One region of the Mucilaginibacter sp. 320_HR genome, then DNA from elsewhere that is predicted to be linked to it. Evidence: riboswitches for the same ligand, from Rfam matches in the RefSeq annotation. Region 1 holds a riboswitch; each other region holds the start of a gene.
The links. Region 1 has a riboswitch for S-adenosylmethionine ahead of metH (methionine synthase). Riboswitches for the same ligand answer to the same signal wherever they lie in the genome.

Region 1 (7,704 bases):
CTCTTTAGGCGCGATAAAGTCTGACAAGGCATAATATGGTTCATTCTTTGCCTTTTCTGCCTGTTGGCGTAAAGTATGAACACGTGTTAGCAGTATTTTACGGCTGTCGTCAGTGTATACTTCTATATCGTCACCTACGCTGTTGGCCGGCCAGAAGCCTATAACACCACTCGCCCGTAAAAGCTTTTCATTCAATATTCGCTTAAGCAGCACCTGTGCATCGTCAAATAATTTTTTAGCTTCTACGCCTACGTATTTATCCTCGAAGATTTTTGGATAACTGCCCCGCAGTTCCCACGTGTGGAAGAAAGGAGTCCAGTCAATATAAGGCACTAGCTCTTCCAGCGGGTAGTCCTCTATCACCTTTGTTCCCGTGAAGGATGGTTTTGAAGCAACATCGCCGTCCAGGCTGATCTGGAACTTGGCGTTACGCGCTTCCTCTATGCTAATAAAGCGTTTGTCGTTCTTTTTATTTGCGTGTGCTTCCCGTGCTTTAGCATATTCATCTTTTATACCCTGGATGTATCCGTCGCGCTGGTCTTTGTTCATTAAGCTGCTGCAAACAGTAACGCTACGCGAGGCATCCAACACATGGATAGCGGGACCCGAATAATTAGGCGCAACCTTTACGGCAGCATGTATACGCGAAGTGGTGGCTCCGCCGATAATAAGAGGAATAGTGAACTTTTCACGCTCCATTTCTTTGGCAAAATGCACCATCTCATCAAGCGAAGGAGTAATTAAGCCACTCAGTCCAATGATGTCTACTTCCTGCTTTTTAGCTTCTTCAATAATGCGTTGTGCTGGTACCATAACGCCGAGATCTATTACCTCGAAGTTGTTACAGGCCAGTACAACGCCGACAATGTTTTTGCCAATGTCGTGCACATCGCCTTTAACCGTGGCCATAAGCACTTTCCCCGCGTTAGCGCGACTGCCGCTGCTATCTTCTCCGGCATCTATAACACGTTGCTTTTCCAGTTCAATGAAGGGTAACAGGTAAGCCACAGCTTTTTTCATCACACGTGCAGATTTTACTACCTGCGGGAGAAACATTTTGCCGGCCCCAAACAGATCGCCAACCACGTTCATGCCGTCCATTAAAGGACCTTCTATAACTTCCAGAGGTCGGGCAAATTTCTGGCGTGCTTCTTCCACATCGTCATCTAAATATTCAACAATGCCTTTGACCAGGGCGTGTGAAAGCCGCTCTTCTACAGGAGCTTTGCGCCATTCTTCATCGCGGACAATCTCTTTTCCCTTGGATTTTATAGTATCGGCAAATTCTACCAGTCGCTCGGTAGCATCGTCGCGGCGATTAAGCAGCACATCTTCTACCAACTCCAGCAAGTCTTTTGGAATTTGCTCGTAAACTTCCAGCATGCCGGCGTTAACGATACCCATATCCAGACCGGCGCGAATAGCGTGATAAAGAAATGCCGAGTGCATTGCCTCACGCACCACATTATTACCGCGGAACGAGAAAGATATATTACTTACACCACCGCTAACTTTGGCGTACGGCAGATTTTGTTTTATCCAGCGGGTAGCTTCTATAAAGTCAACCGCATAATTGTTGTGCTCTTCAAGGCCGGTTGCAACAGTAAGGATGTTGGGATCGAATATAATGTCCTGCGGCGGAAAGCCGACCTCGTCAACCAGTATCCGGTAGCTGCGTTCGCAGATCTCCTTACGGCGCTCGAGTGTATCTGCCTGGCCTCTTTCGTCAAAAGCCATTACCACTGTAGCCGCACCATAGCTTAGTATCTTTCGTGCGTATTCTTTAAATTTATCTTCACCTTCTTTTAGGGAAATAGAGTTTACAATACCCTTTCCTTGTAAGCACTTCAACCCAGCTTCAATCACAGTCCACTTGCTGGAGTCGATCATGATGGGCAGTTTGGCAATATCCGGCTCGCTTGCAACAAGGTTAAGGAACTTAACCATTACTGCTTCCGAATCGATCATGCCCTCGTCCATGTTGATGTCGATCACCTGCGCGCCGCCTTCTACCTGTTGTAAGGCTACGGAGAGGGCTGCTTCGTAATCTTCAGCAAGGATAAGCTTAGAGAATTTTGGTGAGCCGGTTATGTTGGTTCGCTCGCCAATATTCACGAAGTTGGTTTCCGGTGTAAGTGTTACCGCTTCCAGGCCGCTCAGGCGCAGATAAGGCTCAATTTGCGGTTTTTTGCGCGGTGGATATTTAGCGGCTTTCTCGGCAATACAGCGAATATGGTCTGGGGTAGTACCGCAGCATCCGCCGACAATGTTAACTAAACCGGCCTCCATAAAGTCATCTACCTGGTGCGCTGTTTCATGAGGGGTTTCATCATAAGCGCCAAATTCATTAGGCAAACCGGCATTAGGATAAGCAGATATGTACACACCTGCTTTAGCTGAAAGTTCTTCCAGGTGCGGGCGCATTTCCTTGGCACCTAAGGCGCAGTTTAACCCTACAGATAACAGGTTTGCGTGACTAACCGAATTCCAGAATGCTTCTACTGTTTGCCCTGATAGGGTGCGGCCTGAGGCATCGGTAATGGTACCCGAGATCATTACACCACCGGTAGGCCTGAAGGCGGCCATGTCTTTGCCTGCGGCTTTGCACTCGTGCTTGTAACGGTCAATGGCAAACAGTGCAGCCTTAGCGTTTAGTGTATCAAATATGGTTTCTACCAGCAATACGTCCGAGCCGCCGTCTACTAACCCGCGTACCTGCTCATAGTAAGCTTCTGCAAGGTCGTCAAAGGTAACGGCCCGATAGCCGGGGTCATTTACATCGGGTGATAAAGAGGCCGTACGGTTGGTAGGCCCAACAGCACCCGCTACAAAACGCGGTTTTGACGGGTCTTTTTGTGTGTACTCATCTGCCGCTTCTTTTGCTAAGCGGGCACCTTCGTAACTTAACTCGTAAGCCAGTTCCTCCATGTGGTAATCAGCCAGGGAGATGCGCTGGGTGCTAAAGGTGTTAGTCTCTATAATGTCCGCACCTGCGGCTAAATATTCGCAGTGGATGGCTTTAATAACATCAGGGCGCGTAAGGTTAAGCAGGTCATTGTTCCCCTTCAGGTCGCTTGCATGATCGCGGAAGCGCTCACCGCGGAAATCATCCTCAGTAAGCTCGTAGCGCTGTATCATGGTGCCCATAGCGCCATCAATCACCAATATCCTTTTCTCCAGTTCTTTTCTAATATCCATTGTATCAGTGAGCAGTTGACAGTTAACAGTATGCAGATACGCATGTTGCATTGGCAATTACTGCTTCTGCAAACCCGAAACTACATATACGGCTTATATCGAAAAGTCAGGTGTACGGTATTGACTTTCGCTTATCTTTCCCGGCCATTGTTGTTTGGGCCAAGTAGAATGTAGCACCTTGTAAGCACAGGTTGCTAAGACATCGCAGGGTCTAATCCCTCCGCCTTTCTCCATAAGCACTACAAATATGAAAATTAATGTTGTATTGTACAAGGCCGCGCCTGCCGCTATGAAGGAAGTTGCCTTAGGATAATTTACCCTTCAAAACTGCAAAAGTGTTCAGCTTTTTTTGTGCCGGTCCATTAAACACCCGTTTTTGAACACCTGCTTAAAACCTGTAAAAAATGCTTAAATGAACACCCCATAGCAGTTTTTCATGAAATATACGATGTGCGTTCTTTAAAAACCACACTGTTTTGCAACGCTATTTTCAGTTTTATTTGCAAGTAATAAGGTAAATTACAGGTTAAAATGTCGAATAAAAAAGGCTGCCTTTTTGAGGAGCAGCCTTTGTAAATAGCGTTAATAAAATGTTACCTGCGGTTGCCGCCGCCAAATATGCGCAGCATGAACAGGAACAGGTTTACAAAGTCAAGGTAAAGGGTTATTGCACCCATAATGGCCATCTTTTTAGCGTCGTTGCCGGCGTAGCCTATTTCGGCACCAAGGCGCTTAAGTTTTTGAACATCATAAGCAGTAAGGCCTACAAACACTGCAACACCTATGTAGCTAATGATCACGCTTAAGCTGTCGCTGTGCATGAAAAAGTTAAGTACACTGGCTACAATGATGCCTACAAGCAGCATCATCATAATAGAACCGAATTTAGTAAGGTCCTGATGGGTAATATACCCGCCTATCGCCATGACGCCGAACACCACTGACGACGTGATGAACACGCTGGAAATAGTACCGATAGAGTACCTGTAAAATATGTAGCTAAGGCTGATGCCCATTACTGCCGAAAATGCAATGAACAGCACGATTAGCGAAGTAAAGCTCATTTTATGAAAGCGTGAGCCTGCAACGATAATAAATATAAGCGGGGCAAACATAACGGCTATGCCTAGCAGGTTGCTCTGGCCGGTAACGTTGTTCCTCAACATCGAGCTCAGGTCGGGGTTGAAGGCGAAGATGTAAGAACATACCGATGATATGCCCAGCGCCACAAACATCCACATAAATACATTTGCAATGAACTTACGCGACGCCTCGGCATCCTCTATATGACTTACGCTATCGTAAACGTAATTTGTTGTTTTGGTTTCCATTTTTTTATTGAAATGTTATTTGAGTTTAAAACGTGATAATCGCTGTAAATGTTGTAATACTTTTTAAAGCTTGCAAGCGGATGATCAATTAATTGAGGCGTTTTTGGAGCTGTTCCTCTACCTGTTTAAATACTTGCAGCGGTTTTAGTGTGCGCCAGCTGAGGTCGTCGAGCCTGCCGCCAAAGTTAATGTAGTAGTCAACATTGCTGTGCCTGAACTCGTCCCGCACATGTTCCCTAAAGTTTATGCCTGCTATCCATCCATCCTCAACATCTTGGAACCATTCTTCATAATAACTATCGTCAGAGTAATGGTAGTTCAATACGTTCTCGCCTATCAGCACAAACTTATTCACCCCTTCATCCATCATCAGCTCCAGTATTTCACGTTTGAGCATCATAATGTCGTTGTTAATGGCATCGTTCCATTCGCCTATCATTTCTATAATGCTGTACCCGCGGTCATAGTCTACGTACAACACCTTTATATATAATGTATTGGAGCCGAATGAATCCCACTGCGGGTGCAACAGGTAGTTATATATCTGCTTATCGTACTCAAACTCGTTATACTGTGTGGCGTAAAAGGGCGAATGCTCGTCCTCCGATGCTATGTAATCATCGCGCCATTTATAATATGGTTCTATCTCGTGCATTTACCCTAAGCCCCCTCCAAACCTCCCCCTGAAGGGAGAGGCTTTAAGTTTTTTAATCATTTATTGAATTTGCATATCTGCGAACTACTTTGCAGCTTCTACAGCTTTACGTACACTGCCGTGTTCTTTTAACAGCCTGGCGGCGGTTTGCTCGTCTAAACCAGTCTCGTTCATCACCATCCGGGTCCCCCTGTCTACCAGCTTATTATTGCTTAACTGCATATCTACCATTTTATTACCCTTTACACGGCCCAATTGTATCATTACGCTTGTACTCAGCATATTCAGCACCAGCTTTTGCGCAGTACCAGCCTTCATGCGGGTGCTTCCGGTAACAAATTCAGGCCCGGTAACTACTTCTACCGGATACTGTGCCACGCCTGCTACAGGGCTGCCGCTGTTACAAACAATGCAGCCGGTTGCAATCCCCTTTTCGTTAGCGGTTTCAAGTCCGCCTATCACATACGGGGTAGTGCCCGATGCCGCTATGCCCACTACCACATCGCCTTGGTTTATATCAAAAGCCTGCAGGTCGCGCCAGGCTTGCTCTGTATCGTCTTCGGCAAATTCTACTGCCTTGCGTATTGCTGTATCTCCCCCTGCTATTATACCTACCACCCAATCAAAAGGAACGCCGAAGGTTGGCGGGCATTCTGAAGCATCAACCACACCCAGCCTTCCGCTGGTGCCCGCGCCAATGTAAAACAACCTGCCGCCGGCACGCATTTTCTCAGTAACAACAGCAGCAAGTGCTTCTATCTGCGGCATCGCCTTTTCTACTGCAAGCGGAACCGTTTTGTCCTCGTTGTTAATGCTGCGCAGCAGTTCGCCCAGGGGCATATGCTCCAGCCCGGTGTAATTAGAATCCTTTTCCGTAGTGCGTTCCATTAGCAGGTATTTTTAGCAAAATTGAACAAAATTACACAAAGCAACGAAGATGATATAAATTATAGGTGCTGAAGCGTAATGATTAAATTTGTCGTAGATACATCTGATGAAACACACGGCAGCGGTAATATTCCGCACACTTATTTTACTGCTTATTGGCATTGGCCTTGGTATTTTTATTACCGACAAACGGTCGGGCCGCCGCTTTTTTACCACCTCGTCCGGAGAAGATAAAATATCAAAGGTACTTGGCCTGGTAAACAGCAGTTATGTAGATAGTGTGAATACCGACAGCATTGAGGGCGTTACCGTAAACGATATGCTGCAAAGCCTCGATCCGCATTCGGTTTACCTGCCTGCGCAACAGGCACGTAACATAAGCGAACGCCTGCAAGGAGGGTTTGATGGGGTAGGGCTTGAATATCAGTTATTGCGCGACACCCTGGTGGTTACTATGGTTTACCCTAATGGGCCGGCAGCACGCGCGGGGGTACAAACAGGTGGCAAAGTGCTGGAGGTAGACGGAAAGCCATTCTCTGGTACCGGGCTTACACTTGCACGGGTAAGTAAAAATTTCAGGGGAGAGAAAGACTCAAAAGTAAAGCTCACGGTGCTTACACCAGAGGGGCAGTATAAGGATTTTATAATTAAGCGCGGGCACGTTACACTAAGCAGCCTGGATGCGGCGTATGTAACGGGCAATACGGGGTATATAAAAATAAGTAAGTTTGCATCAACTACGGATGCTGATTTTAGGTTGGCGCTGGCACGGTTAAAGGTAGAGGGTATGCAAAAACTGGTGATAGACCTGCGTGGAAACGGTGGCGGGTACTTGAACACTGCTACTGCGTTAGCTGATGAGTTTTTACCTAAGGATAAGCTTATTGTTTATACCATGGGCGCGCATGAACCACGCACGGACTATACTGCTACCGACTCGGGTGTTTATGAGGAGGGTAAGCTGACTGTTATAATTGACGAATATTCTGCATCGGCAAGTGAGATATTGGCGGGTGCCCTGCAGGATCTTGACCGCGCTACAATTGTTGGCCGCAGATCGTTTGGCAAAGGACTGGTGCAGCAGCAATTCCCTTTCGGCGATGGTACTGCAGTTAACCTTACCGTGGCGCGGTACTATACACCGTCGGGCCGGTCCATTCAAAAATCTTATAAACATGGGGCGCAAAGCTACCGTAATGAACTGGCCGAGCGGGTGCGTAAAGGCGAGCTACTGTCTGAAGAAAGCAACTTAACGGATAGCGCTTTTGTTGGCGCTGCAACTTACCATACTACAAAGGGGCGAAAGGTGCTGAGCGCAGGCGGCATAATGCCAGACGTTTTTGTACCTGACGATACCACACGCGAAAGCCGGCTGGTAGGCGCACTGTTGGTTAACCAGCTATTTAGCGCTTATGTAATTGATGCCATGCAGCCTTTGCTTAAAAAGTACCCTACTGCAGATAGCTTTATAAAAGACTACCAGGTGAACAGTGCTACGCTATCGCACTTTTTATCGTATGCGGAAAAAGCGTCTAAGGAGGTTAAAGCCAAAGATGTTGGCGCCGATGCTCCGGCTATTGCCACATTGCTTAAGGCAAATGCCGCCCGTTTTAAATGGGGCATTAATGCTTA
Region 2 (7,704 bases), on a different contig from region 1:
ATGTTGTTGGTAGTCTCGAAAGTGCCGGAGTCTACGGTAAGTATCGGTACAACATTCTGCAATCCTTCTATCAGGCGCATTACGGGCTCCTCGGGTATACTGCCCGCTGTAAGTACAATGCCTGCAACCCTGGGGTAACTTGCAGACAAGTTGGCCTGCAGCGAACTGATAATAATATCGCCGCGGTCGCCCGGCGTTACTATCAATACGTTCTCCTTTAAATAATTTAAAAAGTTCGGCACCTGCATGGCGCCGGTTACAAAATGATCTACCTGGTTGGTAAGGTGTTCCCGCCCAAAGAGCAAACGTCCGTTCAAACGTTCAAAAATGTCGTTTACCGTAGGGTTTTCGAGTGTTTGCTCTGCAGGGATAACAGAAACCAGGATGTTCTCGGGCAGTTGCGCCATAAGCAGTTGCTTCACATCAGCGGTTTGGGTGGATTGCACCCTATTGGCCACCACGGCAAGCACCTGTATGTCGTGCGACTGGTAAGCACGCCAAAAATTGAGCGTGTCCTGTACAATCTCGGCAGTAGTTTTATTATCGCCAGATACCAGCAGTAAAACCGGTGCATTCAGGTTTTTGGCAATTAACCTGTTTGTTTCAAACTCAAATGCTGTAGCGGGGCCTGCAAAGTCGCTGCCTTCTACAACGGTGTAGTCATAGGCAGCTTCAAGTGTTTTAAACCTGCTGATGATTGCGTCCAGCATATCGCCTTGTCGCCCGTCCTTCAGGTGTTGCATTGCATCTTGCCTTGTAAACGCGTAGGTGTCTGCATATGCCTGCGGCAGTTGGAAGTGCGACAGGATGGTTTGTATATGGCTGTCCGGCTGTTCTTGCGGAGCAAGCGGTATTATAGGTTTAAAGTAACCTATTTTTTGTGCCCTGCCCAGCAGCATGGCTACCAGCCCAAGCGCAATAACTGACTTACCGCTATAGGGTTCAGCAGAGGCTATGTAAATGCTTTTAGTCAAAGTAAATAATGTATAGTTTTTACCAGGCAAAGGTAAAGCTAACTGCTTGCAAATACCTGTTGTAAATTAATAAATAAGGTGATTGAAGTCGCCTTTGTAAGTTGTCATAGCTAACAAGTAGCACAGCCTTATTGTTTATTGTGCAAGGGCGGGTGTTTACTTGGTTTGGTGGTAATTGGAAGCAATGCAAGCGAGATAATAATTTATTTTGAATAAAATCTATAAATTCTATAGTCTTTATATTTTATTTATATATTTGCAGCGAAATAGTTCTTTATAGTTATCAAGAAAGACCGAGGGAAAGGCCCTGTGACGTCTTAGCAACCTGTACAATAAGTATAAAGGTGCTAATTCCTGTCTGCCATTGGCAGAAGAGATAATGTTTACAATACATGCTTAGCTGTCAGGCTTATCAGTACACAATATCTCCCCGGTGCAATCTTGATGGCTAAAAAGCAATATTGTTAATGCTATATTATTATGAAAACACATTTTACATTGCGCTCGCTTTTTAATCACTCGCTATCTTCATCTGCATGTTTCATGCAAGGCATGCGTTGTTGCTGCTAATTTAATTTCCCATACAGCTGAGGCTTGCAGCCTCTTATTATTTAAACATCCTTTACAATAGCTTACTGCAGCGCAACTGCCTTATGGCTTTCGTACGGGCATTTTTTACCTTTTACAATTAATAGTCATGTCAAAACTTTACAAGCTATTGTTGGCGGCTCTACTGCCATTTTTATTGCTGCAAACTGCCCTTGCCCAAACGGCTAAGGTTAGCGGCGTTGTTACCGCCCGGTCAGACGGGCAACCGCTCCCCGGTGTTACGGTATCGGTACAGGGTTCTACCAACGGCACCCAGACCGATGTACAGGGCAGGTTTTCCCTTAATGCAAAACCAAATGATGTGCTGCGGGTGTCTTACCTAGGCTTCACCACGCAACAGATCACGGTAACACAAACCGACGCGCCGCTGCAAATAGTACTGGTAGAAGCCGCAAATTCATTAAACGAGGTGGTGGTAACCGCGCTTAACATCAGCAAAGACAAAAAGTCATTGGGTTACGCGGTGCAAAGCCTAAAATCGCGCGATATATCAGAAGCTAAAGAAAGCAACCTGGTAAACGCGCTTGCCGGTAAAGTTGCCGGTGTACAAGTAACCAACAGCCAGGGCGATATGGGATCATCACGTATAGTTATCCGGGGTGAAACATCTGTATCGGGTAATAATCAGCCACTGTTTGTGGTAGATGGGGTTATAGTAGATAACTCCCAGTTCCAGGGTGCAAACGGCTCAAGGGACTTCCCTAATGCAATCTCAGACCTCAACCCTGAGGATATAGAATCTATAAGCGTACTTAAAGGGCCTAACGCTGCTGCACTGTACGGGTATCGCGCAGCTGCAGGCGTTATTCTAATCAAAACTAAAACAGGTAAGGGTGCTAAAGGGCTCGGCATCACCATAAACTCTAATACCAGCTTTGCAACATTGAAGGTTTTCCCTGATTATCAAAACCAGTTTGGGCAGGGATCCAACGGAAAATTCAGCTACGTGGATGGCAAGGGCGGAGGCGTTAACGATGGTGTGGATGAAAGCTGGGGCCCTCCGTTGGATGGGCGATTGATCCCGCAATTCAATTCCAACGGTGTTGCGGTACCTTTTGTAGCGCACCCTAGTAACGTACGCGATTTTTTTAACACAGGTGTCACCCTAAACAATGGTGTTGCACTTGCAGGCAGCGGAGACAAGTATGATTTCAGGTTGTCATACAATAACCTGCATCAAACCGGTGTGGTGCCTAATTCATCACTGGGCCGTAATTCATTTTTATTGAACACCACATTTAGGCCAACAGCAAAGCTTACCGTTACTACTATAGCTAATTATATTAAAGACGATGCAGGTAACCTCCCGGGCGCTTACGGCCGCAGAGCAACCAGCACCATGCTTCAGTTTACATGGTTTGGCCGCCAGGTGGATATAAGCCAGTTGAAAAACTACAGAAACCCTGATGGCAGCACCTTTAACTGGAACAATAGTTACTATAGCAACCCCTATTTCATCGCGTATGAGAATACAGTTGGTCAGTATAAAGATCGCCTGATTGGCAGCATCGAACTGAATTACAAAATTGGTGGCGGTCTGTCGGCAAATTTTAGGACCGGTACCGATTTTTACAATGACCGTCGCAAAATAAAGGTAGCCTATGGTACCAATGGAACACCATTCGGCTCTTATGAAGAAGACGCTTATCACGTAAGCGAAACCAATACCGAAGGCAGGCTGCAGTACACTAAAAAGCTAAATAAGGATTTTTCATTGGATGCATTTATTGGTGGCAACATAAGTACTATTGTAAACGAGCAAAACGACCAGATAGCACCTAAACTGGCAGTTGCTGGCCTTTACACACTTAGTAACTCACGCGACCCGCTGGTATCATCAAATTACTATGGCAAACTTAAAACATACAGTTACTTTGCCTCTGCACAAATCGGATATAAAGATTATGCGTTCCTGAACCTTACCGGCCGTAACGACTGGTCGTCTACTTTACCTGTAGCAAACCTTTCGTACTTCTATCCGTCGGTGAATGGTAGTTTGGTATTATCTCAGGCACTTGATTTTAAAGGTGATGCTTTGAGTTACCTGAAACTAAGAGGCGGTTGGTCTAAAGTAGGTAAGGCCGCTACACCTTATCAGCTCATCAACACATATAACTTTACAGCGCCTTTTGGCACCAATCCGCAGCAGAGCGCTAATAGTATAGATCTTAACCCGAACCTAAAACCTGAGACAACAACCTCCGGCGAAGCGGGCTTTGAGGCAGGACTCCTGCGAGACCGGGTGCGTTTGGATGTTAGCGTCTACAACACAAACAGTATCAACCAAATACTTAATGTGGATGTTAGCCCCTCTACAGGTTATACACAAAAGCTGATAAACGGTGGTCGAATTAATAATAAAGGGCTGGAAGTACAACTAAGCGGTACGCCAATAAAAAAGAATGATTTTTCATGGGATGTAACCGTGAACTATTCGCTTAACCGCAGCAAAGTAGTATCGTTAGATGAAGAAGGCAGGCTTCAAAGTTATATACTTGGCACCAACCGTACGGTGCAGGTACTTGCCGCAGTGGGGAAACCTTACGGTACACTGTTTGGCAACGCTTACCAGCGTGATGCTTCCGGCAATATCATTATAGATAACAGCGGTGTGCCGGTTATTAATCCTTCCAAGCAGTATCTGGGTAAGTACACACCTGATTTTTCCGGAAGCATTAACAACAGTTTCTCTTATAAAGGCATTAATTTAGGTTTCCTGGTAGATGCCAGATTTGGAGGATCCATCTATTCTAACACCAACAGAACAGGAACTTACACCGGGGTGCTGGCATCAACGCTAGCAGGCCGTGGTGCACAAAACGGCGGATTAAGCTATTACTATCCAAGTAACAATACTTCGGCTAATGCAGTGCAAGTTAACGCAGGTGCTGCGGCACCAAACGGCGAAACTGTTTATGACGACGGTATGGTATGGAAAGGGGTAAAGGCAGACGGCACAGCAAACAGTAAAGTTATACCTGCACAGTCTTACTATAAGGGCTTTACCAATGTCGACGAGGCCTTTGTTTACAGCGCATCATTTATAAAGCTTAGGGAAGTTAAGCTAGGCTACACTTTCCCGGCTAGGTGGGTAAAAGGGATAGGGCTGCAAGCGGCAACAGTATCGGTTGTTGGCCGTAACTTATGGATCATTCACAAGAAAGTGCCAAATATTGACCCGGAAACGGCATTTAACACCGGCAACGGTCAAGGCCTTGAAGACCTGACGCTGCCTACTGTGCGCAACATTGGCTTTAATGTTAATCTTAAATTCTAACTATCATGAACATCAAACATATATCAGCATTAATACTATCTGCCGCGGTTATACTATCAACGGCGTCGTGCAAAAAGGACCTGCAGGAGATAAACAAAAGTCCGAACGCATCGGAAAACGCGCAGCCTGATTACCTGCTTACTGCAGCTATAAAAAACACAGCCGACACGTATTGGGGGACTGCCAATAACATGGATGCAAGCCTGCTGTTTGTACAATACTGGGCGAAAATACAATACACCGACCCGGACAGGTATATCTACTCTAACAATGCTTTCCAGGAGTTGTGGACAGTAGGTTATTCCAAAAGCATAGTGAATCTTAATCAGATAATAAAGCTGGCAGACGCGCAGTCTAATTACAAAGGCGTGGCATTGGTGCTGCGTTCATGGACTTTTCAATTACTTACCGACGCGTACGGCGACATACCATATAGCCAGGCGACTAACATTTCGCAATATCTTACCCCTGCTTACGACAAGCAAAAGGATGTGTATTTCGCCTTGTTGGAAGACCTGAAAACGGCGCAGTCTTCGTTGAACGCCTCAGGACCGGCAATCCTGGGTGATGTTATTTACGGCAATAACATCACTTCATGGAAGAGATTTGCCAATTCGCTGCGCTTGCGGATAGCTTTGCGCATAGCAGACCGCGAGCCCGATAAAGCTAAACAGGTGCTTGCCGAAATACAGGCAGAGGGCAGCGGCTACATAAGCAGCAACAGCGAGACAGCACAGTTGGTTTACCTGGCATCACCAAACCAAAATCCTATAAGTAACCTGTTCGACACCAGGGATGACTACCGCATAAGCAAAACTGTTGTTGACAAGCTTTTTGCACTGAATGATCCGCGTCTGCCGGTTTACGCCAGCAAAACAAAAGATGCCACGCCAAATACTTACGTGGGCATACCAAACGGATTGCTGGTTGGGGATGCCAGCAACCTGGGCTTTACAAAAACATCGAAACCAGGTGCCTATTTTCTTGCTCCAGGTGCACCGGCAGTTATTCAAAGTTATTCGGAAGTGCTGTTTGGCCGTGCAGAAGCTGCAGCAAGGGGCTTTACAACAGAGAATGCAGGTGAACTATACAAGCAAGCGATTACAGCATCGTTAAAGCAATATAGCGTAAGTGATGCTGATGTTGCCACTTACCTTGGCCAACCTGCTGTACAGTATAATGCCGGTAACTTCCGTAAATCCATAGGCGATCAAAAATGGCTCGCGTTATTTGGACAGGGATTAGAAGCATTTGCAGAGTGGCGCAGGTTAGATTATCCTCAGCTTCAGCCTGCGGTAGCTGGTTCTCTAAACGGAAAATTGCCGTTAAGATTCCTGTACCCGGGTACAGAGCAATCTTTAAACGGTACTAACTATCAGTCCGCGGTATCTGGTCAGGGCGCTGACGTATTAACAACCAAACTTTGGTTTGATGTAAATTAGTGAAGCTAATATCATCTACTTAATAAACAGCAAAGTATTGTTAGAACAAAACGCCTTGATGCATAATCAAGGCGTTTTGTTTGTAGTGCGGAGAGGGAGGGATTCGAACCCTCGATACGCTTTTGGCGTATACACACTTTCCAGGCGTGCTCTTTCGACCACTCAGACACCTCTCCGTTTTGGGCACGCAAAGGTAAAATATTTATCCGTAAGGGCAACAAAAAAGCGGCTACCCAATGGATAACCGCTCAAAACGAAAACTCTAACTCACAAAAATCAAAACTTATATACTCTATCTTACTAAGTTATACCTAATAGAGTGTTTTAAATGCTAAAGGTTTAATCTGCTAAAACAAGAGGCAGCTTTACGCAGATATATTTTTTTAGCTTATGTTTGCTCCGCAATATCCGGCTGCTAAGCCGGGTGTATTATCGCACTAACGCAGATGCTGAACATCAACGAGATAAAGAAACCCATTGCTGCAGAAATTGATGTTTTTGAGGAGAAGTTTAAAGCCTCTATGCAAAGCTCTGTTCCGTTGCTGGACCGTATTACCCATTATATTGTAAAACGGAAAGGCAAGCAGATAAGGCCAATGTTCGTTTTTTTCTCCGCCAGTATCTGCGGTGGTATTAACGAAAGCACTCACCGCGGAGCTGCACTGGTAGAACTCCTGCACACCGCAACACTGGTGCATGATGACGTGGTAGACAATTCTTATCAGCGCCGTGGGTTCTTCTCTATTAATGCGCTTTGGAAAAATAAAATAGCAGTGTTGGTAGGCGATTACCTGCTGTCGAAAGGGCTGCTGTTATCTATCAACAATAACGATTTCAGCTTGCTAAAGATCGTATCAGAAGCGGTCAAGCAAATGAGCGAAGGAGAGTTGTTGCAAATTGAAAAAGTGCGGCGCATGGATATTGGGGAAACCGTGTATTATGAAGTTATCCGTCAGAAAACGGCGTCGTTAATTGCTGCGTGCTGTGCCTGCGGAGCAGCTTCCGCCGGAGCAAGCGAGGAAGTAATAGAAAAAATGCGATTGTTTGGTGAAAAGATCGGCATAGCATTTCAGATAAAGGATGATATGTTCGACTTCGGCACCGATGACGTTGGCAAGCCATTGGGCATAGACATTAAAGAGAAGAAAGTGACCCTGCCGCTAATATATGCTCTAAGTAATACCGGCAGCAGCGAGAAGAAGCGGATTATTAACCTGGTGAAGAACCATAATGATGATTCTAAAAAGATCACCGAGATCATCAACTTTGTAAAGCAAAACGGCGGATTGGATTATGCCGGGATACAAATGAAAAAATACCAGGATGAAGCATTTGCTATTCTTGATACCTTCCCTGCAGGTGATGCACGCACAGGGCTGGAGCAGTTGGTACGATACACTAC
Region 3 (7,704 bases), on a different contig from region 1:
TTACCGGCATGTTAATGTCGACAAATATTACGTCGGGTAAAGTGTGGGTGTTAACGGGGTCTTTCAGGTAGTCAATAGCTTCTTTGCCATTGCTAAAATCAAGCGTATCAGCGTGTATACCCTTAATTTGCACCAGCTTTTTAAAGCCGTAAACAAAAATTTCATCGTCATCAATAATACAGGCAGTCATTCTTTTTCTTTCATCACTCATTATACAGTAGTATCTTTTACGATAACTTTACTGTAAATTTAGTGCCAACATCAACGGTACTCTCTACGTCTATACTCCCGCCCAGTGCTTCTACCTGGTTGCGTGTCATGAAAAGGCCTATGCCTTTGGCATCTTTATTATTATGGAAGGTGCGGTACATACCAAATAATTGGTCGCCGTAGCGCTGCATATCTATACCCACACCATTATCTTCAAAAACGAGGTAGATGTGTTCTTGCTCTTTGTAAGTATAACAGGTAATAACCGGTTGCCGCTGCAGGTGGCGGTACTTAATTGCATTGGTAAGTAAATTTTGGAAGATGCTTTCCAGATAGGCGGGTATATAGCTTATCTCTTGCGCGCCGCTAAAATCAGTGTTAAGTTGTACGTTCGTAGCCTTTATGTTAGTGTCCAAAGCCGCCACAACATTGTTAAAGATGTTTTGGAAGGCTACCGTTTTACGCTCTTTGCCTATCTCCGATTGTATTTTGACGATCTCATCCAAATGACCCATGGTAGCGGTCAGGCTGTGGCTGATGGTTTTTATATGTGAAAAAATCTCTTCCTTATCTGCTTCGGCTGTGCTTTCTTCAAAAAGGTTAACCATGAATTTGAGATTGCCCGCATGCGAACGAAGGTTGTGCGAAACAATGTAGGCGAAGTTTTGCAAACGTTTATTTTGATCGTCCAGCAGGTTGATAGACGATTGCATACTTAAGCCTCGTCGTTTAATTATATCAATGTCCTGGAAAATGCCACGCACCTTGACGCATTTGCCATCATCGTCAATTATCGGCTCACCTTTTGCCCTAACCCAAATAACGTTATTTTTAGCCGTGCGAAACAGCATCTCTTGATCGTAAGGTTTGCAGTGTTTTATAGCATCGTCAATCGCCTTGGTAATTACAGGCTGGTACTGTGGTTCAAAAAAGCTGATTGCCTCGTCAAAGGTCATATTAACGTCGCCGTATAGCTGATATATTTCAAATATTTCGGGAGACATATAAAGGCTCATTGTTGATACATCTATTTCCCAACCGCCAATTCTGGCAATGCGGCTGGTTTCAGAGTACAAGAACTCTGCTTTTTTAGCTTTTAACTCGGTAAGTTTGTGATGGTCAATGTAGCTGAGTACTCCGTATATAAACCTGCCGTCGTCGCCATCGTACTTCAAAGCCGTACTTTCAAACCACTGGTACCCCCGGTGCCTTGTAAGCAAACGGACTTGTGCTACGGGCGCAGGCCCCGGCCCCGAATAATGGGTGGCCTTTATAAAGGCAGCCTTGTCCTCGTGGTAAAGAAGATTGTCGTAAAAGTTTTTGTAGGAGCACTCTATATCGCCGGGTTTGTAGCCAAGTAAAGTGTAAAACCCGGCAGACCACCGCGCCTTTTGCGTAACCTGATCATACTGCCAGATACCGGTGTTTACATTGTTTATTAAACGGGCAAGGCGTGCAGCACTTTCTTCAGAAAAATTATCTGTTACCGTATTGCTCATCATTTAACCCGTTTCTTCTCTTTTATTAAATACCTTATTAAACATATAGGTACAATTTTGGTACCTGTACAACGCTGTTGTTTAATAATTGTCTATATTTTTAATTTATTTAACTTTTGGTAGATAATATTTCCTTGCTAATGTATAAATTAATTCGCAGCATTATTTCATATTTAACATTATACCTACAGTTATATTTAAAAGTATTAAATTATTACTGCGTTATACGTCGTAACACGTAAAAGAGTTGTGGCATCAATAACTGTCATGATATGGACCTTAGCAAAAGGAATTAATTGTTATTCATTATTTCACCAAATGTTGTGAGAATAAATTTTTTATTTGTTTGTCAGGCACTTAGATGAAAAAAGTATAAAATTTATAAAGTCTATAGGAATTATAGATTTTATATCTATATTTGTATCGATATCGTTCTTTAAATATACTTATCCAGAAAGACAGAGGGAAAGGCCCTATGATGTCTTAGCAACCTGTACCGGTATTATACCAGTGTAAGGTGCTAATTCCTGCTCCGAACTAAACGGGGACAGATAAGCTGATTTAACAGAAAACAGAACGTTTGTAAAAGCGTCCTTTTGGCTTGTATTTAGCGCCTCATCAACACTCTTCCGGGATAATTTTATTGGTTAAACGTTTGCAATTTGCATAGCTTTATTGCAGCAAACCGATACTTAAAACTTAATAAAATTAAAAACATGAGCTTACGCATTGGCGACGACGCCCCAAATTTTAAAGCAAAAACATCAAACGGAGAGATAGATTTCTACGAATACCTGGGCGACAGCTGGGGTGTGCTGTTCTCGCACCCGGCGGATTATACGCCTGTTTGTACAACTGAACTTGGTAAAACCGCATCGTTAAAAGATGAGTTTGACAAGCGCAATGTAAAGGTGATAGCATTGAGTACAGACAACGTGGAATCGCACAAAGGGTGGATAAACGACATAAACGAAACCCAGGGCGTTGAGGTTACATTTCCTATAATAGGAGATGAGAGCAGAGAGATATCACAGGCATATGATATGATACACCCAAACGCTTCTCTTACCGCAACAGTACGCTCGCTGTTTGTAATAGGGCCTGATAAAAAGATAAAGCTGATCATCAGCTACCCGGCATCAACAGGACGTAATTTCCAGGAGATTTTAAGGGTAATCGATTCGCTGCAGCTGACCGCGTACCACAGCGTTGCAACTCCGGCCGATTGGAATGACGGTGAAGATGTGGTAGTGCTGCCATCCATAAAAACAGAAGACATACCGGCTAAGTTCCCTAAGGGGCATAAGGTGATAAAACCTTATCTCAGGACAACTCCGCAGCCTAACAAATAAGGCTGAAAGATAAAGTCGTGTGGCCGAGAGGATAGGTGAGGGTCTGCAAAACCTTATACGGTAGTTCGAATCTACCCACGACGTCTGATTTAAAGTGTTCTTATAGTTTTCAGGAGCGACCAGCTGAAGAGCCGGTCGCTTTTTTATTAAAGTTTATGCACGCACCAGGTAGTCATGCAACGGAGGTTTTGCACGTTGGTGGTTTTTATGGGCTCAAACAACTCACCGTTTAACTCACGGGTATAGTTCAGCAATATCTGGTGGTTTACCAGGAACCTTTCTGATCCGTCAGGAAGAAGGTAGTGGTTGTTGCCCAAAGGCAAGACTTTATCTTCAATACCTATGTCAGAGGCCAGGCGGGCAAAGAAATAACCACCCGGTTTAAGCACCCGCCACATGGAGGTGACCATCGCATCAAAGTGTTCAATTTTTTGAGCAAAGTGCAGTACTGCTGATGACCAAGTCGAAAGATGCACCAGCAAAGGGCAGGTCTTCCGCAGGTGCTACCAAAAAGTTTGCTGAAGGCAGCTTTGGTGCAAGCACCGCAGCCATATCGCGCACCTGTGCCACCGCATCGGGGTTAGGGTCTACTCCAAATAGGTTATAACCATTCTGCAGGAAATAGACCAGATTACGGCCACCGCCGCAACCTGAATCTAATATGGTTTGACAATTGCTAAAGGTGCCTTTTAACAGCTGATCGAACAGGTAAATATCGATATTGCCAAACTGTTGTTGTAGGGTGTCTTGCATGCGCTAAATATAGGGATAACAAGATTGCAGGTTACACAATAGGCTTTAAACTTCTTGATCATTTTTAAAAAGAAAGCTTATTTTCCTTAAAATTATCAATATACTTGTTACCGAGTACCCCGATCATCCAAATACCAATAAGCCCCTGTGTCTACACTAAAATTTACGTTGCTGCTAGGCTGCTGCCTGCTTGCATTAACTTCTTATGCACAGAAGAAAAACATCAATTATCGTTACCAGATACACCGCAGCGCATCTAAAATTAAGATAGATGGCCTGTTGGATGAGCCAGGCTGGCAATCTGCTGACACCACCAGCGACTTTGCTATGGTATTGCCAATGGATACCAGCCGGGCCAATGTACGCACCACCGTGCGGATGACCTATGACGATGATAACCTTTACATATCTGCCGTTTGTTATCAGCCTACATCGGGGTATATGGTGGAGTCGCTGAAGCGTGACTTTAACTTTGGTAAGAACGACAACTTTATTTTCTTTCTCGACCCTTTTGATGCCCGTACAGATGGTTTTAGCTTTGGCGCCAATGCAGCCGGTGCACAATGGGATGGAACTATGTATGAAGGCAGTAAGGTAGACCTGAGTTGGGACAACAAGTGGTATTCTGTAGTGAAGAACTACCCGGACCGGTACGTTTTTGAGGCGGCTATTCCTTTTAAGACCATCAGATACAAAAAAGGCATTCGCGAATGGGGGGTAAACTTCAGTCGTAACGATCTGAAGACAACCGAAAAGTCGGCATGGGCACCGGTTCCTCGGCAGTTCCCTACGGCTTCGCTTGCTTACACCGGCACCATTGTTTGGGACAAAGCGCCTCCGGTGGCCAACAGCAATATCTCGGTGATACCTTACGCGCTTGCCGGTGTCACAAAAGATTATACCAATCACACAGGCACTGATTGGCGTAAGGACGTTGGCGGTGACGTGAAGATCGGCCTGACCTCATCGCTCAATCTTGACCTAACGGTTAATCCGGATTTCTCCCAGGTAGATGTAGACCAGCAGGTAATTAATCTTAACCGCTACGAGTTGTTCTTTCCGGAGAAGCGACAGTTCTTCCTGGAAAACGGCGACCTGTTCGCCAACTTCGGCTATTCAGACATCCGCCCGTTCTTTTCGCGCCGGATAGGGCTCAACGCACCTATACGTGCCGGCGGCCGTATGACGGGTAAGATTGATAAAAACTGGCGCGTAGGTGTGATGGATGTGCAAACAGGGCAGTCCGGTGGGGGACACCTGCCGGCGCAAAACTTTGGGATTGTTACCCTGCAGCGGCGGGTTTTCTCCCGCTCTAACATCGGGATAATGTTTGTTAATAAGGATGGTACAGGCAGCGCGCCTAACCCAGGCAACACTTCGCCTGCTTATAACCGCAACCTGGGTGTAGAGTATAACCTCGCCTCATCAAACAACCTGTGGACAGGTAAGCTGCTTGGTTTAAAATCGTTCACGCCCGGTATAAAGGGTCACGATTATGTGCAGGCCGCGCACCTGCAATACCTAAGCAAATACTGGACGTTATACCTGCAGGAGCAGTACGTAGGGCGCAATTACAATGCCGAGGTGGGCTACGTACCCCGTAATGGCTACAACAAGCTTAACCCCTTGCTGCTGCATAACTTTTTTCCTAAAAGTGGTGTAGTGCTGTCGCACGGCGTGCAGCTATCGTCAAACTACTTTTTTGACGAGCATTATAAACGTACCGATAACGAAAGCATCCTGAGCTATATAGTTACTTTCCGAAATCGTAGCGTGCTCACCTTTTCAGGTCTGGATACTTACGTAAAGCTGCTTCGGCCGTTCGATCCTACGAACACCGGCAAACCGATGCTGCCCGTTGGTTTTGAGAACCACTGGAACACCGGCGATGTGCAGTACGCTTCCAAGCCGCAAAGCCTGTTCACCTACCTGGCCGAAGCTTCGTACGGCGGGTATTATGATGATGGTACCCGGTTAGCTTTGATAGGGCAAATAGGTTACCGATTCCAGCCGTTTGTAAACCTGTCGTTGAATTTGGCTTTTAATGACCTGCGCTTGCCGCAGCCTTACGGCCATAATAAATTCTGGCTGATCGGTCCCCGCGCGGATGTCACCCTTACTAATACGCTGTACTTTACCACCTATGTACAGTATAACGAGCAGGCTAATAACATGAACATCAATACCCGCCTGCAATGGCGCTACAAGCCTGCGTCAGACTTCTTTGTTGTTTATGGCGATAACTCCATTCCTTCACCATTTATGGCCAAGAACCGCCAACTGGTAATAAAGTGGACGTATTGGTGGAATATATAAGTGGGTCTTAAATAATAAAGCGGTTGCAAATTGACGACAGCCAATTTTTAACCGCTCTCAGCTAAATCTATTTTTTATTCAGCAGCGTTGTACTGCTCATCTGTCACCGGGTCCAGCCAGTTCACTATACCTTTTTCTGTGTTGATGCCTATAGCCGTATGGATCATTATCGAATCCGGCGATGCACCGTGCCAGTGTTTAATACCTGGCAATACGTTAATAGCACTGCCAGCTTCAATTTTTTGGATAGGCGAACCCTCTTCCTGGTAGTAGCAGACACCTTCTTTTACAAGTAGTATCTGGTTGCTGCCGTGCGTATGCCAGTTGTTGCGGGTGCCGGGTTCAAAAAGTACATCGCTTACGATGCAGTTAGTGTTATCGTCTGGTGCTACAAACGGCTTTAGCCAGGCGCGGCCGGTAAAGTAATCTGCAGGAGCCGGCTTATAACCTTCGGCTTGCATTTCTTCATCGGTGTAATGTTCCATGGTCGTTATTAGTTGTTGTTTTTTAGTGACGCCATATCAATCACAAAACGATATTTTACGTCACCCTTCAGCAAACGTTCGTAAGCTTCGTTGATCTCCTGTATGTTGATCATCTCGATATCGGCAGTGATGTTGTGTTCTCCGCAGAAATCAAGCATTTCCTGTGTTTCGGCAATGCCGCCGATCATTGATCCTGCAAAGCTCCTGCGTTTAGGTATAAGGCTGAAGGCAGCTACAGGCAGCGGCAGTTCCGGCGCGCCGACCAACGCTAAAGATCCATCTACCCGCAGTAAATTCAGGTACGCGTTTATGTCGTGCTCGGCAGATACCGCATCTAAAATAAAGTGAAGCTTGCCGCGGTAAGCTGCCATTTGCTCTGCATCTTTAGATAGCACCACTTCATCGGCTCCCAGCCTTTTAGCTTCGGTAAACTTAGATTCGGATGTGGTAAATGCCACCACCTGCGCACCCATTGCTTTTGCAATTTTGATGGCCATATGGCCTAAACCGCCAATACCTACAACGCCCACTTTTTGACCCGGACCTACCTTCCAGTGGTGAAGCGGGGAATAGGTTGTAATACCGGCGCACAGCAAAGGCGCGGCTGCTGCTGCATCAAGGTTGTCAGGTATGCGCAATACATAGTTCTCATCTACTACAACACTTTCAGAGTAGCCGCCAAACGTACGGCCACCCAGGTGTTTGTCGGGGTCGTTATAGGTTCCGGTCATACCAGGTTCGCAATATTGTTCCAGACCTTCTTTACAGTATTCACATTCGCGGCACGAATCTACCATACAGCCCACACCAACCAGGTCGCCTGTTTTAAATTTACTTACATGGTCGCCCACGCGCACAACTTTCCCAACTATTTCATGGCCTGGTACACAAGGGTAAACGGTACCATGCCATTCGTTCCTCGCGGTATGCAGGTCGGAGTGGCAAACACCGCAGAACAGGATATCTATCTCTACGTCATGCGGTGTAGGTACCCTGCGGTTGATGTTTAGTTGATTTAGAGGAGCTTCGGCTGCCTCGGTGCCAAATGCTTTAATGTTAGTTGTTTCCATTGGTTATTTAATTTCTCAA
Region 4 (7,704 bases), on a different contig from region 1:
AATTATTCCACTTTAAGCTTTATTCATTCTGCTTTTAGCTTAATTGATTACCGGCAGTTTGTAGTAGCGGGGTTTTTCCTGTTCCTCAAACTGATGATCTTTATAATCAGTTACTACGTTGTACAGCGTATCCCGTTCTATCGGGTGCCGTCCTGCATTTTTTATTAACTCTACCAATTGCCTGGTACTCATAGCAGGATGTTGTTCCTCCGCACCTGCCATAGAGTATATTTTGGTGGTATCATCCAGCGTACCATCAATATCATCCACACCAAAATTAAGTGAAAGCTGTGCCGTTGTCCGGCTGATCATAGCCCAGTAAGCTTTTACATGGTCAAAATTGTCCAGGTAGATACGTGCTATGGCGTAGTTGCGCAGGTCTTCCACTACTGTGGATTCCGGCACGTTGCTCATCTGATTGTCTTGATTACGGAACTTAAGCGGTATAAAGGTTTGAAATCCGCCGGTACGGTCCTGTAGCTCGCGCAGGCGCTCCATGTGGTCAACCCTGTGACAGTATTCTTCTATATGGCCGTAAAGCATGGTAGCGTTTGAGCGCATCCCCAGCTTATGCCATTCCTCGTGTATGGCCAACCACTGGTCGCCTGTACACTTGTCTTTGGCAATTTTGTCACGCACCTCCGGGTGAAATATTTCGGCTCCTCCGCCCGGCATTGATTCCAGCCCGGCATCCTTCATAAGCTTCATGCCGGTAGCATAGTCCAGCTTCGCTTTCTTGAATATATAGTGATATTCTACCGGAGTAAGCGCCTTTACATGCAACTCGGGACGATGCGCCTTGATCCGGCTAAATAGTTCGGCATAAAAGGGAACGTCATACTGAGGCAATACGCCACCCACAATATGTACCTCTGTAACAGGTTGATCATCGTATTTCTTTACAATGTCCAGCATTTCTTCCATGGTGTACTCCCACCCTTCGCCACGCTGTTTAATCAGTCGCGAGTAAGAGCAAAACTTACAATCGTATACGCACAAATTTGTTGGTTCGATGTGGAAGTTACGGTTAAAGTAAGTTTTATCGCCGTGTTTTTGTTCGCGTATGTAGTTGGCTAAAACGCCGAGGTAACCAAGTTCTGCTGTTTCGTAGAGCAGTACGCATTCGTTAAAAGTTATGCGTTCTTTTTGAAGAACCTTTTGAGCGATGGCCTTGAGTTCGGGTGAAAGCTGCGGGTTGTTTATCAACACCTGGAGGGCTTCTGGTGCTTCCATTTAACAAAATAATTTAGGCAAATGTAGCAAAAAGCGTGGGTATGGGGCAAAGTCAATTTAAGCCATTGGTGTTTGAACATCTAAAATGACGGTCAGTTTACCAAATCGGATAACCTCACGCGGGGTGACCTTTATCGAACCTAGCAAATCCTGGTATTTTTCCAAAGTAGATAATTTTAATGCGCCGCCTTGCAGCGTTTCTCCCAAACCATTTTTCTTCTACTAAAAAGTGTGGAAATTGAAGGTTTTGGAACGGCAAAATGTCCTTATATGGCTACTTGATCTCTTTCACAAACACCTTGATTTCTTTTATTTTAATACCGGTAAAACAATCGTCAGCACAGTTTTTTGGCACATAGCCTGCGGATGAAATAACACCGTTGTTTTCAGCTTCGAAGTAGATATCATTTTGCTTTTTGTCGACATTAAGCCATTCGTGCTTAGCTTTGGTATACACTTCATCTATGGTGAGTAATGGGTGCCCGTCGGTGTGGGTGTTTAATGTAGCGCCGCTTTCTGTCCAGCTATTTTCTACCACCAGTTCATTTGTATTTGGCTTGTAATGACCTGATTTATATTCGCGCAGATTTACCTTACCGTTTACAACTGTCAGCTTTGTTTCTGCATGGAAACCTGTCCAGGAGCCGAAGTACGCAATATAAGAGTAGGTATTGTTAGATGAGGACTTAAAATCTGACCATGCCTCGAGACTTTGATCCAGATCTGTGTTAATACCTTCCTTTTTGCAGGCAGAAAGGCTAAATATTGTCAATAGTACAATTGTGTAAAGGTATTTCATCAGTTTAGGGGTTTGATGTCTTGAGGTAATTACGTTGTGGATATGAATAACGCTACAACATTGCTGGATATTTCTTTTTATTTTGGCGGCAGTAATAATGTTGAATATGAATCTGGAAACTATAGCGATACACGCAGGAAACCATATAGATGAAACATCAAAAGCTGTAGTACAGCCTATTATAATGGCTACGACTTTTCAACGCGGCCAGGAGGGCGGTTACCCGGGCGGGCACATGTACAGCCGTGCATCAAACCCTAACCGTGCTTTACTGGAGAACGTATTAGCGAAACTGGAGGGCGGTATAGAGGCTGCAGCTTTTTCTTCCGGTAACGCAGCGGGAATGTCGGTGTTTCAGGCGTTGGAACCTAGTACCCACATTATTGCCCCTGATGATATGTATCATGGGCTTCGTAATCAACTTAAAACACTTTTTGCAGGGATATTGGAGTTTGATTTCGTTGACGTAAATGATCAAGGGGTTTTAAGGTCATACATAAAGCCAAATACAGGTGTTATATGGCTGGAGACGCCCTCTAACCCATTGTTAAAGGTTACAGATATTAAACAAGCTGTTGCAATAGCTAAAGAACACGGCATTAAGGTGGTTTGTGACAATACTTTTGCAACGCCGGTTTGCCAGCTGCCATTAGCTTTAGGCGCAGATTTGGTAATGCACTCTACAACGAAATACTTTGGTGGGCACAGCGATTTGATGGGCGGAGCGCTGATTACCGCAGAGAAGAATGAATGGTGGGAGAAGATACGCAACGTACAAACCATGGGTGGCGCTATCCCCTCGCCTATGGATTGTTACTATCTTACTCGCAGCATAAAAACACTGCCATACCGTGTTCGTGGGCATGTTGCAAATGCGCAGTTACTTACAGCTTATTTGGAAAAACATCCTAAAGTAGAACAGGTACTATACCCAGGCCTGCCATCACACCCCCAACATGAAATAGCAAAAGGGCAAATGACTGCTTTTGGCGCAATGTTCTCCTTTACGGTTAAAGGTGGCGAGCCAGAAGCGCGAAGGGTAATAAACACCCTTAAACTATTCACCCAGGCTACTAGTCTTGGTGGTGTGGAAAGCTTAATAGAACACCGTGCATCCGTTGAAGGTCCTGATACCAAGACTCCTTTTAACTTGTTGAGAGTATCCCCAGGACTTGAGCATATAGATGACCTTATTGCTGATCTGGAGCAAGCTTTAGGTTAATGGCGGTATGTTAAACAGTTGCTACGCGCTATTTATGTATTCAACACAACGCAAATTCACCAAATGTTTATAGCATGTTAATACCTGATTGACTTTTAGTAAACAAGTTTGAAGCATGAAAATTACTATTATAACTGGTGTTTTATCGGTGTTGATGTATACCGTAGCATCCGCTCAAATGAAGAGCTCGTTCGGCTTGGGTGCAGGCGTAAATCAGCCTTTAGCTGCAGGGTTTAAAATTGGATGGGGCGCTATAGCTCAGGGCAGTATTCGTTTAAACGATAAATTGGGGCTTGTACCCGCCATTGGGTACGAACGACTTAATGCTGAAACAAACCATACCTACACAATTAACAATGCCATTTACATTACCCGCAAAGCGGATATTTTGTACGCCGGATTAGCTGCAAAATACTATATAACAAATAGCATCAGCCTTAAGCTGGGAGCTATGGGGTATTTTGTGGCAGGCAGTGACGATGTTGTTGCAGGGGTTTACCCGTCGTTTGCGTTAGCTTACGAGCCTACAATCAACAACAGGAAAAACATCGAAATAAGCCTCAGGGCAGATGCAATAAAGTTGCGGGCCGATCCAGACTATACCAGGGTGATAGTAGGTCTGCGGGTGGTATATAATTTTGCTTTCAGAAGATAGCAATTTAGTTTACTACTTCTGGCAGTAGCTAAAAATTGATTCTCATTGAGGCATGTACAGGTAAGTAATATTTATGATATGACAATAAAATTGAAATATTATTTGGATAGTAAAATTATATCGCCATATATTTGGAACATTATTTGGTAGCGATACCTTGATCAATTCCCCTCAAAAGGATTTTGGTTTATAAAGAAGCGGCGAGAGATCAGGCTCAAAGAACCGCTGGCAACCCTCCGGAATGGAGAAGGTGCCAATTCCTGTCCCGGAAAATAACCCCGGGGGATATAAATTTTTAATCATGAAAAGTACGATCCACTTCCAGCACAATAATAAGCAATCACAAACGGTTAACCGTTCTGCATACAACCATATAAATGGCTGTATTTATATGTGTTGCTGCTGCTAGCCGGTAAACACACGTCCCTTTTATTTCTGAAGAAACGTGAAAAGCAGGATACCTTATCCTGCGCCTCAATCGTAATATTTCAACAAAATCCTTAAAATCTACAGAACATGTCAAGCTTAAAATTCGAAACTTTACAACTACATGCCGGACAGGAAGTTGATGCCACTACAGGTGCTCGCGCTGTCCCTCTTTACCAGACCACATCGTACGTTTTTAACAGTGCCGAGCATGGTGCAAACCTCTTTGCCTTAAAGGAATTTGGGAATATATATAGCCGTTTGATGAACCCCACCACTGATGTGTTTGAAAAACGCATTGCAGCTTTAGAAGGTGGTGTTGCTGCACTGGCAACAGCCTCGGGCCAGGCGGCGCAGTTTATTGCTTTGAATAACATATTACAGGCTGGTGATAACTTTGTTACCTCTCCTTTTCTTTATGGTGGCACTTATAATCAATTTAAAGTTGCTTTTAAGCGCCTTGGAATAGAGGTTAGGTTTGCCGAAAGCGACACTGCTGAGGCTTTAAAAAAGCACATAGATGATAAAACAAAAGCAATTTACGTAGAAACCATCGGCAACCCAGGATTTAACATTCCCGACTTTGAAGAGGTTGGCAAGTTGGCAAATAAACACGAGCTACCACTTATAGTCGATAATACATTCGGCGCGGGGGGGTACCTGTTTCGCCCGTTGCAGCACGGGGCGCACGTGGTTGTAGAATCGACCACTAAATGGGTGAATGGCCATGGTACCAGCATTGGCGGAGCTATAATCGACGGCGGCAATTACAACTGGGGTAATGGTAAATTCCCGCAGTTTACCGAACCTGCAGAAGGTTATCATGGTTTGGTGTTTGCTGATGTATTTGGTGTTAATGGTCCTTTTGGGAACATACAATTTATTATCAGAGCTCGCGTAGAGGGATTGAGAGATTTCGGTCCGTCACAATCCCCTTTTAACGCCTGGCTTAATATACAAGGGCTGGAGACGCTTTCTTTACGTGTGCAGCGTCACGTAGACAATGCACTGGAACTAGCTAAGTGGCTGGAGCAACATCCGCTGGTTGCTAAAGTCAACTACCCAGGTCTGGAGTCATCACTTCAACACACATTGGCAAAGAAATATCTTAAAAATGGTTTTGGCGCCGTACTGTCATTTGAAATCAAAGGTAATAAAGAGCTTGCTTCCAAAGTAATCGACAACCTTAAGCTTGTAAGCCACTTAGCCAACGTAGGCGATGCTAAAACATTAATTATCCAGCCATCGGCTACAACTCACCAGCAACTAAGCGAAGCCGAGCAAGCCGCAGCTGGTGTAACACCGGCAGGGCTTAGGGTAGCTGTGGGAATAGAACATATTGATGATATAAAGGCAGATTTTGAACAGGCATTTGCTAAAATAGAGCAACCTGAACTCGCATAACGATTTTAGTTTTTTTAGTTTTTAAGTGATGTTATCAGGGAGCAACCAAATAAGTTGCTCCCGCGGTAACGATAAAAAAGAAATGAGTTTACAAACTTTTAAATACACAGGCACATTTGAATTTGAAAATGGCCGCAAGTTAAAGGGTCTGCAAATAGGCTATCATACCTACGGTACTTTAAACAAAAAAGCTGATAATGTAATATGGGTATGCCACGCTTTAACTGCAAACTCTGACGTATTTGACTGGTGGAACGGCCTCTTCGGAGAAAATGACCACTTTAATCCAGATGAGCACTTTATAGTGTGTGCAAACATTATCGGTTCACCCTATGGCTCCGATAATCCGCTTACTATAAACCCGATAACAGGTCAGCCTTATTACCTTGCTTTTCCTGAATTTACCACTCGAGATCTGGCGAGAGCGCACCAACTCCTTGCAGATTGCCTGGAAATATCAGCTATAGAGATACTGATCGGCGGTTCGCTTGGAGGGCAGCAAGCTATGGAGTGGAGCATAATTGAGCCTGAACGTATTAAGAATTTGATACTTATTGCCACTAATGCGCGCCATTCACCCTGGGGTATTGCTTTTAACGAATCTCAACGCCTGGCAATCACTGCTGATCGTACTTTCTACGCCGGAGCGCCGGATGGTGGTGCTAAGGGCTTGAAAGCCGCTCGCAGTATAGCACTCCTATCCTACCGTGGTTATAAAACCTACGACATTACCCAGCAGGAAGAGGATAGCACGCTTTTAAGTGACTTTAAAGCATCATCTTATCAAAACTACCAGGGACAAAAACTTGTGAATCGCTTTAATGCATATAGCTACTGGTACCTTACCAAAGCTATGGATTCGCACAATGTTGGTCGTGGCAGAGGTAGTGTCGAGAAAGCGCTGAGCCTGATAAAAGCCCGTACTCTGGTCATAGGCATCAAAACGGACATGTTGTTTCCTATAGAAGAGCAGCAATATCTATTCAGACATATTCCAAAGTCAGCTTTCGCTGAACTGGATTCTTTTTATGGCCACGATGGATTTTTAATTGAAACAGAACTACTAACAAAAATAATCACGTCTTTTTTTAAGACGGACGTTAAAGGAAAAATAATAGAATTGCAAAAGATAGCTTAATGAGTAAGAAATTAAATATTGGCCTCTTCGGTTTCGGAGTTGTAGGCCAGGGACTATATGATATTATCCGTACCAAAAACCTCAACCTCGAAATTGTTAAGATCGCTATAAAAGATCCTAATAAACAGCGTACACTTCCGGAGGAGCTATTCACAACCGACCGTGACGAGATACTTAATAACCCCGAGATAAATACAATTGTAGAGTTGATAAACGATACCGAAGCAGCATTTGAAATTGTTTCGCGTGCACTTAGCTCTGGTAAGAACGTGGTTTCTGCAAGTAAGAAAATGATTGCTACTTACCTGAACGAGCTTATTGAACTTCAACATAAGCATGGTACGTCCCTGCTTTATGAAGGTGCAGTTTGCGGTAGTATACCGATTATTCGCAACCTTGAAGAATACTACGACAACGAACTGTTGCACTCTATTAGTGGCATTTTCAATGGATCATCTAATTACATCCTTTCTAAGGGTTTTTTGGAAAACCTGGATTATGATTCGGCATTAAAGCAGGCACAAGACCTTGGCTTTGCAGAGACGGACCCAACGATGGACGTTGGTGGCTTTGATGCTAAATTCAAGCTCATTATTGCAGCTTCGCATGCTTATGGTGTGATTGTAGACCCTAAAGATGTGCTTAACATAGGGATACAAAACCTTTCTGCTAACGATATCCAATACGCCCGCGAAAAAAACCTGAAGATTAAACTCGTACCAGTTGCTAAGGAGCTTGATGCACGGCATGTAGCAATGTTTGTATTGCCAAAATTTGTTACCGAAAGCGAGTTCCTTTATAACGTGGAATACGAATATAATGGTGTT

Region 2: it holds a riboswitch for S-adenosylmethionine, as region 1 does, so the genes downstream of both, AC59GT_RS02355 (SusC/RagA family TonB-linked outer membrane protein) here and metH (methionine synthase) in region 1, are expected to answer to the same signal.
Region 3: it holds a riboswitch for S-adenosylmethionine, as region 1 does, so the genes downstream of both, AC59GT_RS19820 (peroxiredoxin) here and metH (methionine synthase) in region 1, are expected to answer to the same signal.
Region 4: it holds a riboswitch for S-adenosylmethionine, as region 1 does, so the genes downstream of both, AC59GT_RS08210 (O-acetylhomoserine aminocarboxypropyltransferase/cysteine synthase family protein) here and metH (methionine synthase) in region 1, are expected to answer to the same signal.

Annotation. Positions count from the first base shown of each region.
Region 1 covers NZ_JCAWAI010000003.1:275,244-282,947, reverse strand. The annotation lists gene metH (methionine synthase) at 1-3,198, opposite strand, end outside; SAM riboswitch class I at 3,327-3,437, opposite strand; gene AC59GT_RS11785 (Bax inhibitor-1/YccA family protein) at 3,792-4,529, opposite strand; gene AC59GT_RS11780 (hypothetical protein) at 4,618-5,184, opposite strand; gene murQ (N-acetylmuramic acid 6-phosphate etherase) at 5,269-6,072, opposite strand; gene AC59GT_RS11770 (S41 family peptidase) at 6,179-7,704, shown strand, end outside.
Region 2 covers NZ_JCAWAI010000001.1:526,377-534,080, forward strand. The annotation lists gene pta (phosphate acetyltransferase) at 1-974, opposite strand, end outside; SAM riboswitch class I at 1,252-1,357, shown strand; gene AC59GT_RS02355 (SusC/RagA family TonB-linked outer membrane protein) at 1,672-4,860, shown strand; gene AC59GT_RS02360 (SusD/RagB family nutrient-binding outer membrane lipoprotein) at 4,866-6,302, shown strand; tRNA gene AC59GT_RS02365 (tRNA-Ser) at 6,391-6,478, opposite strand; gene AC59GT_RS02370 (polyprenyl synthetase family protein) at 6,749-7,704, shown strand, end outside.
Region 3 covers NZ_JCAWAI010000006.1:224,723-232,426, forward strand. The annotation lists gene AC59GT_RS19810 (response regulator) at 1-211, opposite strand, end outside; gene AC59GT_RS19815 (PAS domain-containing sensor histidine kinase) at 228-1,712, opposite strand; SAM riboswitch class I at 2,153-2,267, shown strand; gene AC59GT_RS19820 (peroxiredoxin) at 2,426-3,061, shown strand; tRNA gene AC59GT_RS19825 (tRNA-Cys) at 3,075-3,145, shown strand; gene AC59GT_RS19830 (hypothetical protein) at 3,208-3,471, opposite strand; gene AC59GT_RS19835 (class I SAM-dependent methyltransferase) at 3,485-3,814, opposite strand; gene AC59GT_RS19840 (carbohydrate binding family 9 domain-containing protein) at 3,962-6,130, shown strand; gene AC59GT_RS19845 (cupin domain-containing protein) at 6,205-6,615, opposite strand; gene AC59GT_RS19850 (NAD(P)-dependent alcohol dehydrogenase) at 6,624-7,685, opposite strand.
Region 4 covers NZ_JCAWAI010000002.1:579,117-586,820, forward strand. The annotation lists gene mqnE (aminofutalosine synthase MqnE) at 40-1,233, opposite strand; gene AC59GT_RS08195 (hypothetical protein) at 1,508-2,032, opposite strand; gene AC59GT_RS08200 (trans-sulfuration enzyme family protein) at 2,139-3,254, shown strand; gene AC59GT_RS08205 (hypothetical protein) at 3,370-3,909, shown strand; SAM riboswitch class I at 4,094-4,203, shown strand; gene AC59GT_RS08210 (O-acetylhomoserine aminocarboxypropyltransferase/cysteine synthase family protein) at 4,426-5,739, shown strand; gene AC59GT_RS08215 (homoserine O-acetyltransferase family protein) at 5,822-6,877, shown strand; gene AC59GT_RS08220 (homoserine dehydrogenase) at 6,877-7,704, shown strand, end outside.